Regions from separate parts of the Pseudomonas sp. TE3728 genome, predicted to be linked through region 1. Evidence: riboswitches for the same ligand, from Rfam matches in the RefSeq annotation. Region 1 holds a riboswitch; the other holds the start of a gene.
What was found. A riboswitch is a leader RNA that binds a small molecule or an ion and turns the genes downstream of it on or off. The one in region 1 is predicted to bind cobalamin.
Positions count from the first base shown of each region.

Region 2: linked by a shared signal. The riboswitch ahead of cobO (cob(I)yrinic acid a,c-diamide adenosyltransferase) and the one ahead of ACZ89R_RS05280 (CbtB domain-containing protein) in region 1 are both predicted to bind cobalamin.

Region 1 is NZ_JBWBQT010000001.1:1,312,763-1,318,798, forward strand. Features, by position in the region: gene cobW (cobalamin biosynthesis protein CobW) at 1-690, opposite strand, end outside; cobalamin riboswitch at 792-1,007, opposite strand; cobalamin riboswitch at 1,206-1,433, shown strand; gene ACZ89R_RS05280 (CbtB domain-containing protein) at 1,555-1,761, shown strand; gene ACZ89R_RS05285 (CbtA family protein) at 1,773-2,480, shown strand; gene ACZ89R_RS05290 (cobalamin biosynthesis protein) at 2,477-2,890, shown strand; gene cobM (precorrin-4 C(11)-methyltransferase) at 2,973-3,719, shown strand; gene nfuA (Fe-S biogenesis protein NfuA) at 3,867-4,451, opposite strand; gene ACZ89R_RS05305 (fatty acid cis/trans isomerase) at 4,701-6,036, opposite strand, start outside.
Region 2 is NZ_JBWBQT010000001.1:6,076,363-6,082,398, reverse strand. Features, by position in the region: gene cobD (threonine-phosphate decarboxylase CobD) at 1-701, opposite strand, end outside; gene cbiB (adenosylcobinamide-phosphate synthase CbiB) at 694-1,602, opposite strand; gene bluB (5,6-dimethylbenzimidazole synthase) at 1,599-2,249, opposite strand; gene ACZ89R_RS26860 (cobyrinate a,c-diamide synthase) at 2,246-3,628, opposite strand; gene cobO (cob(I)yrinic acid a,c-diamide adenosyltransferase) at 3,639-4,250, opposite strand; cobalamin riboswitch at 4,332-4,582, opposite strand; gene ACZ89R_RS26850 (hypothetical protein) at 4,737-5,321, shown strand; gene ACZ89R_RS26845 (PQQ-dependent sugar dehydrogenase) at 5,390-6,036, shown strand, end outside.

The DNA.
Region 1 (6,036 bases):
GAGACCGATCAGCACGTCCAGTGGCAGACGACCACTGCTGGCTTCGATGACTTTCACCGCGGGCGGAAGTTCTTCGGCGACTTCCAGGCGCACGCGGGCCAGGTCTGCGGCGCTGATCAGGTCGGCCTTGTTGAGGATCACCAGATCGGCGCTGGCCAGTTGGTCGGCGAACAGCTCATGCAGCGGCGATTCGTGGTCCAGGTTCGGGTCGAGTTTGCGCTGGGCATCGACCTGGTCCGGGAACGCAGCGAAGGTGCCAGCAGCGACGGCCGGGCTGTCGACCACGGTGATCACCGCGTCAACGGTGCAGGCGCTGCGGATTTCTGGCCACTGGAAGGCTTGAACCAAAGGTTTTGGCAGGGCCAGACCCGAAGTTTCGATCAGAATGTGGTCGAGGTCGCCGCGACGAGCCACCAGTTCGCGCATCACCGGGAAGAATTCTTCCTGAACCGTGCAGCACAGGCAGCCGTTGGCCAGTTCGTAGACGCGGCCGTTGGCTTCTTCTTCGGTACAACCGATCGAGCACTGCTTAAGGATTTCGCCGTCGATGCCCAGCTCGCCGAACTCGTTGACGATCACCGCGATGCGACGGCCCTGGGCGTTGTCGAGCATGTGGCGCAGCAAGGTGGTTTTGCCCGAGCCGAGGAAGCCGGTAACGATGGTGACAGGGAGTTTGGCCAGTGTTTTCATCGGATGCCCTTTGGCAAGGTGGCGGGCATACGGGACGACAATCGCAGCGGCGGATGCACGCGCGCAAGAGTTCCGCCACCGGATCACCCCGCCCGGTTGTAGTGAGAATCTGTATCGAGGCAGGTCTCCTGGCTGACGGTGTGCCGGGCGAGTCAGCCTGGCATTCGCTGCGCCTTCCCGCGAACCTGATGGATCAGGGCTTGCAGTGGCGTGGCAGCGAACATCACCGTTCACAGTTGCGGGGGCAGCCGCGGCATCGACCGCGTTCCCTTCTTAGCTTCGGCAGACGCCGAAGAACCTCGAAAGCGCAAGGCTACGCATCGTGTGGGGGCGGGTCAATCACTGAGCACGCCGCCCCCCTGTAGGAGCTGCCGAAGGCTGCAATCTTTTGATCTTGTTTTTGAAAGCAACATCAAAAGATCGCAGCCTTCGGCAGCTCCTACAAAGAGCCAGTCAGCAGCGGGCATCCAAGTGAGAACCCTTGCCAATTGACGCCCAACCCCCGCCCATGCTCTCCTACACGCCTTGTTACGGGTGCCCTTCACAGGGTGAAACGGGAAACCGGTGGATCATGTGCTTTACTCTAAAGCCATGTCAGTCCGGTGCTGCCCCCGCAACGGTAAGCGAGTGAAGCGTCAAATCCACTGTGCCCGTCATACGGCATGGGAAGGTGATGCTTGCAGGTTTGGGCACAAGCCCTGCCCCTCGCGAGCCCGGAGACCGGCCCGCAACACAAAGTGACTTTTACGTTCACTGAATAACAAACCCGCGGTGGGCGGGCGCTGTTCGAAATCTCTGCGTGCCCCGGCGTACGGAGGTTTTCATGCGCTCTATTCACCCGCTGACAGACCAGAGGGAAGCGCCATGTCGATCATCAGCAGCACCGCCAGCAACACCGATAAAAAGAGCACGATCAGCACCACCACTACCCTGAGCCAACGCCTGACCGCCGCTTTTTGTGCGTCGATTCTTGGCGCCAGCCTTGTGTATTTCGCCGGTTTCTCGCACATCGAAGCGGTACACAACGCCGCGCACGATACCCGTCACAGCGCCGCATTCCCGTGCCATTGAGACCTGCTGACATGATCAAGCGTATTGCGCAAACCGCAGGTTTCGCCGGGCTGCTGGCCGCCCTGCTGCTGACCCTGCTGCAAAGCTTCTGGGTGGCTCCGCTGATTCTGCAGGCCGAGACCTACGAAAAATCCGAGCCGGCCGCGGTTGAAATCCACGAGCACGCCGCGGGTGCTGTCACCGCTCACACCCACGATGCCGAAGCCTGGGAGCCAGAAGACGGCTGGCAGCGCGTGCTGTCGACCACCGGCGGCAATCTGGTGGTGGCGGTGGGTTTCGCCCTGATGCTCGCGGGCCTCTACACCTTGCGCGCTCCACGCCGTACCTCTCAGGGCCTGCTCTGGGGTCTGGCCGGTTACGCGACGTTCGTGCTGGCGCCTACCCTCGGCCTGCCACCTGAGCTGCCGGGCACTGCCGCGGCGGATCTGGCGCAACGGCAGATCTGGTGGATTGGCACCGCCGCGTCCACAGCAGTCGGCATCGCGCTGATCGCATTCAGCCGCCACTGGCTGATGAAGATCCTCGGCGTGGCGATCCTGGCCGTGCCTCATGTGATTGGCGCGCCGCAACCGGAAGTCCATTCGATGCTCGCGCCGCAAGCCCTGGAAGCGCAGTTCAAAATCGCTTCGCAGCTGACCAACATGGCGTTCTGGCTGGCCCTGGGCCTGATCAGCGCCTGGTTGTTCCGCCGCAAAAGCGATGGCCAATACTCCGCATGACTGACGTCAGCGCAGCGCCGACCCTGGTGGTCGGCCTGGGCTGCCAGCGCGGCTGCCCCGTCAGCACGCTGCGGGCGCTGCTTGATCAGGCGTTACAGGCCCATCAAATCGAGCTCCGTGAGATCAAGGCCTTGGCCAGCATTGACCTGAAGCGCGAAGAACCCGCCCTGATCGAACTGGCCGAACAACTGGCATTGCCGTTGATGTATTTCAGCAGCGAACAATTGGCCGGTTATGAACCGCAACTCAGCCACCACTCGGACATCGCGTTCGAACGCACCGGCTGTTACGGCGTAGCGGAAAGTGCCGCGCTGGCACTGGCCGAACAATTGGCTCAAGCACCGGCAAAGTTGCTGATTCCACGACAAAAATACGCCCAGGCCACCCTCGCATTGGCCTGCGCCGCGTAAAATCCCCGATAATCCCCGCCTTCGATCATGAGCAATCTTCATCTGAAGCGTGCCCATATCCTTTTTCTGACAGGAAACGACGATGACCGTCTACTTCATTGGCGCAGGCCCCGGCGACCCGGAACTGATCACCGTCAAAGGCCAGCGGCTGATTCGTAGCTGCCCGGTCATCATCTATGCAGGCTCCCTGGTGCCCACCGCCGTGCTGGAGGGCCACCGGGCCGAACAGGTGGTCAACAGCGCCGAATTGCACCTGGAACAGATCATCGAGCTGATCAAGACCGCCCATGCCAACGGCCAGGACGTGGCCCGGGTGCACTCCGGCGATCCGAGCCTGTACGGGGCGATTGGCGAGCAGATTCGCTACCTGCGTGAACTCGACATCCCTTTCGAAATCATTCCCGGCGTCACCGCCACCGCCGCCTGCGCGGCGCTTTTGGGTGCTGAACTGACCCTGCCGGACGTGTCACAAAGCGTGATTCTCACCCGCTACGCCGACAAGACCGCGATGCCGGCCGGTGAAGAGCTGGGCAGTCTGGCGCAGCATGGGGCGACCATGGCGATCCACCTTGGGGTCAATCATCTGGAGAAGATCCTTGCTGAATTGCTGCCGCACTACGGCGCCGATTGCCCGATCGCGGTGATTCATCGGGCGACCTGGCCGGATCAGGATTGGGTGGTGGGGACGCTGGCGGATATTGCCGGGAAGGTTCAAGCCAAGGGATTTCGCCGGACGGCGCTGATTCTGGTGGGTCGGGTGTTGGGCAGCGATCACTTCAGTGAATCATCGTTGTATCGCGCGGGGCATGCGCATTTGTATCGCCCATAAGATCAAAAGATTAAAAAATCAAAAGATCGCAGCCTTCGGCAGCTCCTACGCGCCTGTGGGCGCCGCCGAAGGCTGCGATCTTTTAAGGCTTCATCCATAAAAAAACGGTGCTCACGGGCACCGTTTTTTTATGTCGCAGCGAACACCTTAGTAGTAGGCGTTTTCTTTCTGCGTGTGGTCGGTCACGTCACGAACGCCCTTGAGCTCAGGAATACGCTCAAGCAAGGTGCGCTCGATGCCTTCCTTCAAGGTGACGTCTGCCTGGCCGCAGCCCTGGCAACCGCCGCCGAATTTCAGCACGGCGATGCCGTCTTCGACCACATCGATCAGGCTGACCTGACCGCCGTGGCTGGCCAGCCCCGGGTTGATTTCGGTTTGCAGGTAGTAGTTGATGCGCTCGTTGACCGGGCTGTCGGCGTTGACCATCGGTACCTTGGCGTTTGGCGCCTTGATGGTCAGTTGGCCGCCCATGCGGTCGGTCGCGTAGTCGACGACTGCATCGTCCAGGAAGGCTTCGCTGAAGTGATCGATGTACGCGGTGAAGCTTTTGAGCCCCAGCGCGGTGTCTTCGGGTTTTTCTTCGCCCGGCTTGCAGTAGGCAATGCAGGTTTCGGCGTACTGGGTGCCAGGCTGGGTGATAAAGACGCGGATGCCGATACCCGGGGTGTTCTGCTTGGAGAGCAGATCAGCCAGGTAATCGTGGGCGGCGTCGGTAATGGTAATAGCGGTCATGGAAACTCCTCGCAGGCTTGGACGCAGTTTACGCCAATCATCGCGCCGGACAAAGTCCTAGTATTTTTGTCGGGAAAGTGTGCCTGTCGATGAACATCTGATCACCGTCGCCCCCTGTAGGAGCAAAGCTTGCTCGCGAAAGCGGTCCAACAGTCGACATCTATGCTGAATGTCAGATCGCTTTCGCGAGCAAGCTTCGCTCCTACAGGGGTTCAGCCAGGGTTCGGGGGTGCGTGTTCAGGCCTTCAATCAAAGATTCTCGTAGCGGTTCATGTCCAGCACGCCCTCTTCCACCGGGTCGGTGTCGTGGATATAGCGACTCAGATCATGGAAATATTGCCAGAACTGCGGATGGCTGCGGCGAATGCCCCAGCGTTCGACGATTTTCTCGAAACTGGCAGCGTCCTTCGCGGTTTCCATCGCATCAACGAAAGCGGGCACTTGGCCGGCCGGAATGTTGAACATGAAGTTCGGGTAGCTGCTGAGTACACCCGGATAAATCGTCAACGTATCGAGCCCCGGCTGATAGCGCCGCGACTCACCCAGCAGGAACGCCACGTTGCTGTGGGCCCGGTTGCGCAGCAGGCTATAGACCCCGCGCTTGCCGCTTTGAGTCTCGATGCGCAGCATCGTGGCTTCTGGCAATTGATCGATGACCTTCAGCCCCGCAGACGGACGTGAAGTCAGGCGGCTCAAGGCCTGTTCGGCGTTCTGCAAGGCCAGATCGATGTTCGGCCGCGAGCAGTAGGCACCGTCGCAGCGGTTGATCGGGTCGGGGTTGGCGTTGAGTTCGCCGTACCGGGCCAGCAATTGCAGGGCGAAATCGCGTTTCGGGTCCTTTTCGTCCAGCGTCAGTGCCGTGGGTTTGTCGTTGTCGATGTACTCGTAATCCAGCCACATCTTGAGCTGGCCGCCGTTCTGATACCAATCGTCGAGATACCCATCCCGTGAATCGGCCGGCATCAAGCGCAGGAAGTTCTGCTCGGCACCATTGCGAATCAGATCGAAGTAAAGCCGGGTCTGGGCTTGATGAGATAGGTTGCCAAACACATCGAAGTTGACCGCCAACTGGTAATACGTGCGTTCCAGCAAGGGGAAATCGAACAACCACATCGTCTGCGGCACTTCACCGATCAGCCCTTTGTTCACCGAGGCACTGTCGAAATGCCGGAAGATGCTCAGCAACGCGTTGTCGTTGCCGGCCCACAGGGTCGACCAGCTCGGGGCTGGCAAGTCGGCATAGCTGTCCCGGCGCAGGGCCTCGTATTCGTTGCGTTTGTCGCGGTAGTCGTGCCACAGGCTCAGGACACTGCCGACGTCATCGTTCTGCCCCGGCATCGCCAGCAGCGGCGTGGCCTGGCCGCGATAATTCGGGTCGGTGATATAGAGGTCATGCTCCGGGGCCTGGAACAACGCCCAAAAGTTGTCGCGAATCACGTCGGTGGCGATCTGGCCGCGGCAGACCGGACCACGAATAAAGGTGCGCACAAAGTATTCGGCATTATCGAGCATGAACTGGTAACGCGCCTGAGCCGGGATAGCCTCAAAGGTCGTGAACGGATTGGCCCGTCGTTCCGGCCCATAA
Region 2 (6,036 bases), 4.8 Mb from region 1:
CACGCCTGGCCCAGCACTCGGGTCGGCCCACTGACCGCCCAGGGTCCGACCTGTTCGGCCAGTAGCTTGAGCAACTTGCGCTCGGCCAGCACAAACCCCAGTCGCACACCGGCCAGGCCGAAGAATTTGCCGAAGGAGCGCAGCACGATCAAACCGATCTGATTGGCAAACGGCGCCAGGCTCAAATGCGGGGTGTTGTCCATGAACGCCTCGTCCACCACCAGCCAGCCACCGCGCTGGGCCAGCCGAGAATGCCAATCCAGCAGACGAGCCGGCGTCAGGCTCAACCCTGTGGGATTGTTCGGGTTGACCACCACCAGCACATCGAGGCTGTCGAGAAAGAAATCGACTTCCGACTCCAGCACTTCACGCACGATGTACCCGTTGCGACGCCAGGCTTGGGCGTGTTCGGCGTAACACGGCGACAGCACGCCGACCTTGCCGGCCCGGCGCAACCGCGGCAGCAACTGGATCGCCATTTGCGACCCGGCCACCGGCAACACCTGAGCCGCACCGTAATAGTCGCAGGCAGCCTGCTCCAGACCGTCATCGGTTTCTGGCAACCGCGCCCAGGCCCGCAGCGGGATGTCCGGAACCGGGAATGGCCAAGGCGCCAGGCCACTGGACAGGTCGAGCCAATCGGCTTCGGCAATGCCGTATTCAAGCGCCGCATTGCGCAAGCGGCCACCGTGTTCAAGCATAGAATTCAGCCCCCACGCAGAGAATCAGCAGCCATAACCATACCCCGCGCTGGACCAATTGCCAGCCACGGTCGATGGAATCGGCATCCGCCGGCACGCCTTCGCCCAATTGCGGACGCTGATGCAGTTCACCGTGATAAATCGCCGCCCCGCCCAACTCGACACCCAGCGCGCCAGCACCGGCCGCCATCACCGGCCCGGCATTCGGGCTGTCCCAGGTTGGGCCCTGGATACGCCAGCACTTCAGCGCCAGTCGGGTTTTACCCAGCAGCGCGTAGGTCAACGCCACCAGGCGTGCAGGAATGTAGTTCAGAACATCATCGATCTTCGCCGCAGCCCAACCGAAACGTTCGAAGCGATCGTTGCGATAACCCCACATCGCATCAAGCGTGTTGCTCAGGCGATAGAGCACCACGCCGGGCGCACCCGCCACGGCAAACCAGAACAGCGCGGCGAACACCGCATCGCTGCCGTTCTCCAGCACCGACTCGGTGGCGGCGCGGGCGACTTCGGTTTCATCCAGTTCGCTGGTCTGACGGCTGACCAGATAACCCACACGTTTGCGCGCCTCGATCAGATCATCGCTGCGCAGGGCCTTGGCCACCGGCTCGACGTGCTCGCCGAGACTGCGCATGCCGAGGGCACAATAGAGCAAGAGAATCTCGACAATCCAGCCAACGTAAGGCGCCCAGGAAAGTGCGGTGGCCAACAAGGTCAGCGGCACGACCGCCATCACCCAGGCCGTAACGCCGTGACTGCGCCAGCCGCGGCCACCGGAGTTGAAACGTTGCTCGATGCGATCGGCAAAACGACCGAACGCCACCAGCGGATGCCAGCGTTTGGGCTCACCCAGCAGCGCATCCAGCGCGACCGCGGCGACACTCAACAACGCCACACTCATTGACTCACTCCCCAATAATTTTCATACAGCAATTCGCTGAGTGGACGCGCCTGCGCCCAACCTTCGAGTACCAACATCGGCGCCGGGTAGAATTCCTTGACCGGCCCCAGACAAAGAACGGCCAAAGGCTTGGCCCCGGTCGGTAAACCCAGCAAGTCCGCCAGCGCTTGTGGCTCGAACAATGACACCCAGCCCATGCCAAGGCCTTCGGCGCGGGATGCGAGCCAAAGGTTCTGGATGGCGCAGGACAGCGAGGCCATGTCCATTTCCGGCAATGTACGACGGCCGAAGATATGCCGCTCACGATCGTCCATCAGCGCGGCGACCAGCACCTCGGCGCAGTCGTTGATGCCTTCGACCTTGAGCTTCATGAATTCGTCGGAGCGCTCGCCGAGGGCTTCGGCGGTGCGGATGCGTTCTTCTTCCACCAACTGCTGAATCTTGCCGCGCAGTACCCGGTCGCTGATGCGGATGAAACGCCAGGGCTGCATCAGGCCGACACTCGGCGCTTGGTGCGCGGCTTCGAGCAGACGTCTCAGTAACTCGGGTTCGACGGTGCCGCCGCTGAAGTGCCGCATGTCGCGGCGCTCGGCGATGGCACGATAAACCGCTGCGCGTTCGGCTTCGGAAAATGTGTTGTCGGTCATGGCCTCTTCGCGAGCAAGCCCGCTCCCACATTTGAATTGCATTCCCCTGTGGGAGCGGGCTTGCTCGCGAAGGCGTCCTCAAGGTCAGGCACAAACAGCGCTGCAATCGCCGATGGATTGGACGGAAAATAAAAATGTACATAAGAGGCCGTCATCCGCCCCTCACGATAAACCGCCTCCGCCCCTCGTCCGCCATTGGGGCTCAACCCTCGAGCAATCGGCTCAAGCCCGGTGCTGGTCAGCGAGTGGTGATAGGTGTGCCCACGCAGCAAACCTTCCGGCAATTCGACCGCCTGCAAGGCCAACGCGGCAAGACGCTTCTGCATCACCGCCTCACCGGCCAGCAAGCCAACCAGTTCAGCGCGAGTGCCCTCGACATCGGTCAAGGAATCCAGCAGATACAGCATGCCGCCACACTCGGCCAGCAACGGTTTGCCCGCCGCGTGGTGAGCGCGGATCGCGGTCAGCATCGGCGTGTTTTGCGACAACGCTACATGGTGCAATTCAGGGTAACCGCCCGGCAGATAGAGGCTGTCTGCCTCAGGTAATTCGCTGTCGCGGATCGGCGAAAAGAAAGTCAATTCGGCTCCCATGGCCCGCAGCAGATCCAGGCTCGCGCCGTAGGTAAACGCGAAAGCTTCATCCCGGGCCACGGCAATCCGCACACCGGCCAGCAACGGTTCGGCTGCGATCATTTCAGGCGCGGCGAATTCCACGGCTGGCGGCAGCGCCACATCGCAACTGCTGGCTAATGAGTCGGCCGCCGCATCGAGACGCAGGTCGAGATCATTCAATTCACTGGCCTGAACCAGGCCGAGATGCCGACTTGGCAATTCGATGCCGGTCTCCCGGGACAACGCTCCGTACCAGCGCAAACCTTCAGTCAGGCTGCCTTCGAGCAATTGCGCATGGCGCACGGTGCCGACCCGATTGGCCAGCACACCGGCAAACGGCAAATCCGGCTGATAACGCGCAAGGCCCAGGGCCAGCGCGCCAAACGTCTGCGCCATCGCGGTGCCGTCGATCACGCCGAGCACCGGCACACCGAAGTGCCGCGCCAGATCGGCGCTGGATGGCGTACCGTCGAATAGCCCCATGACGCCTTCGATGAGGATCAGATCGGCTTCGCCAGCGGCTTCCCACAATAGACGACGACTTTCTTGCTCGCCGACCATCCACATGTCGAGTTGATAGACCGGTGCGCCGCTGGCGCGCTCGAGAATCATTGGGTCGAGGAAGTCCGGGCCGCATTTGAACACGCGAACCTTTCGCCCCTGATTGCGATGCAAACGGGCAAGCGCGGCGGTGACGGTGGTCTTGCCCTGGCCGGAGGCCGGCGCGGCGATCAGTACCGCCGGGCATTGACGATGGCTATTCATAAAGTGCAGTTCACAACTCGACGCCTTTTTGCGCTTTGATTCCGGCCTGGAAGGCGTGCTTGATCATGCCCATTTCAGTGACAGTGTCGGCCAGTTCGATCATCTCGGGCTTGGCGCCGCGACCGGTGACCACCACGTGCTGCATCGGCGGACGGGCCTGCAAGTCGCTGAGCACCTGATCGAGATCGAGGTAGCCGTGCTTGAGGGCGATGTTCAATTCATCTAACACCACGAGGCCAATGGCCGGATCACGCAGCAATTCGCGGGACACTGCCCAGGCGGCTTCGGCGGCGGCGATGTCGCGCTGACGGTCCTGGGTTTCCCAGGTAAAGCCCTCGCCCATCACATGAAAACGCACTTGCTCCGGGAAGCGTCGGAAGAACAGCTCCTCGCCGGTGCTGGTGCGCCCCTTGATGAACTGCACCACGCCGCACTGCATGCCGTGACCCATGGACCGCGCAAGCATGCCGAACGCCGAACTGCTCTTGCCTTTGCCATTGCCGGAAAGCACCAGCAGCAAACCGCATTCATTCGGCGAGTTGGCGATGCGTTCGTCGATCACCGCTTTTTTTCGCAGCATGCGCGCCAGATGGCGTTCGTCACGATCGGGAGTATCAGTCATGGGGGAGCTCTCCGTTGGGGCTGGATAACGGCGGGCAGGCACAAGAATAGACGGCAAGAAGCCTGGCATCGCCCACCGTGATGCCGTTGGATGAATCAGGCCGGTCTCCGGGCTCATGAGCGGCTTGCGCCTGACTACGCGCCTTCCCATGTCGACAGTCGACACAGTGGCTAGGGCCTGATGACAGGCCCTCGCGCAGCTTTTACTCATTTACCGTTGCGGGGGCAGCGCCGGGATCGTGATCATTCTTCGCTGGAAGAAATTCATTCACCGGCTTCCCTGTTTCACTCTGTCGACCAAGGTCACAGAGCACCTGAAACAAGCCGCGAAGGTTAGAGGGTTGGGGATGGAGCGTCAATTAAAGCCGGGACACCGCTGAGCGAATAACTGCCGTCGATCAATTAACTGACGCCAATCTTGTGCCAAACTGCCAGCAGTGATATCAAAGAGCCACAACCTGACAACACAATAACAAGGGTGAGCCACATGCAAGGCATGATCATCAGCAATCCGAAGCTGGAATTCCTGCGGCCGGTACTGGAACGCTGGTTTGACTGTATCGACCGCTACAACACCGTGCGCGGCGATAACGATACACCTTACTGGTACGACGAAAACGCCAACCTCGGTCTGCTCTGCGCCGCGGCCTGGATGGCAGAAATGGTCACGCTGGCACAGACGTCGACCCGCAAACAGATCGAAGAAGGCGAACGCAACGCCCGCGCCGATCTGTTTATCGCCAGCAGCGAAGAGCGCGCGTATCTCCAGGCCACCCAGCGCTGGCCACGGGTCAATAGCCTGAACCTGACTCAGGCATTGGCGGACATCACCAGTGACGCGAAGCGAATCAGCTACGCCAGCGATCTGAAACTCGGCTGTCTGTTTGTCGCGCCACAAAAAGCCCAACACAGCGCCACCCCGGAAGAACTCCAGGACATGGTCGACGACCTGCAAAAGGAACATACCTGCGCCGTGGCCTGGTATTTCCCTTACGCCTACCGCAAGTTGCGCAATGAAGCCGGCAACTACCATCCAGGCATCGCTGTTCTGCTCAAGGAAGCCCGCGGCTGACCGGTTGAACCATCGAACGTCTACGCTTCTCTATGATTACGTCAATGCATTCATAGGGAAGATCAGTAATGCGCAAACCCCAGCTCGTTTTCATCATCGCGCTCGCCGGAGGGCTCGCCGCCTGTGGTGAAACCTCCAGCCTGCAAGTCTCGGATGGCACAGGCCCCTCGCCCAAGCTGCCAGAACCGAATAAAACCCTGATCCCGACGGTGAACATCGCCCCGGCGATCGGCTGGCCTGAAGGCAAGAAACCTGTCGCCGCGACCGGGACTCAAGTGGTGGCGTTTGCCGAAGGCCTCGATCATCCGCGCTGGCTCTACGTATTACCAAACGGCGATGTGCTGGTGGCCGAAACCAATGCACCGCCTAAACCCGATGATGGTCAAGGCATTCGCGGCTGGGTCATGGGCAAAGTCATGGGCCGTGCCGGTGCTGGCGTCCCCAGCCCGAACCGCATCACCCTGTTGCGGGACAAGGACCACGATGGCGTTGCCGAAACCCGCACGGTATTCCTGGAAAACCTCAATTCGCCCTTCGGCATGACCCTGGTCGGCAATGACCTGTACGTCGCCGACACTGATCGCCTGCTGCGTTTCCACTATGAAAACGGTGAGACGGCGATCAAGTCGCAGCCCATCAAGGTGGTCGACCTGCCGGGCGGCACGCTGAATCATCACTGGACCAAAAACGTCATCGCCAGCAAGGATGGCAGCAA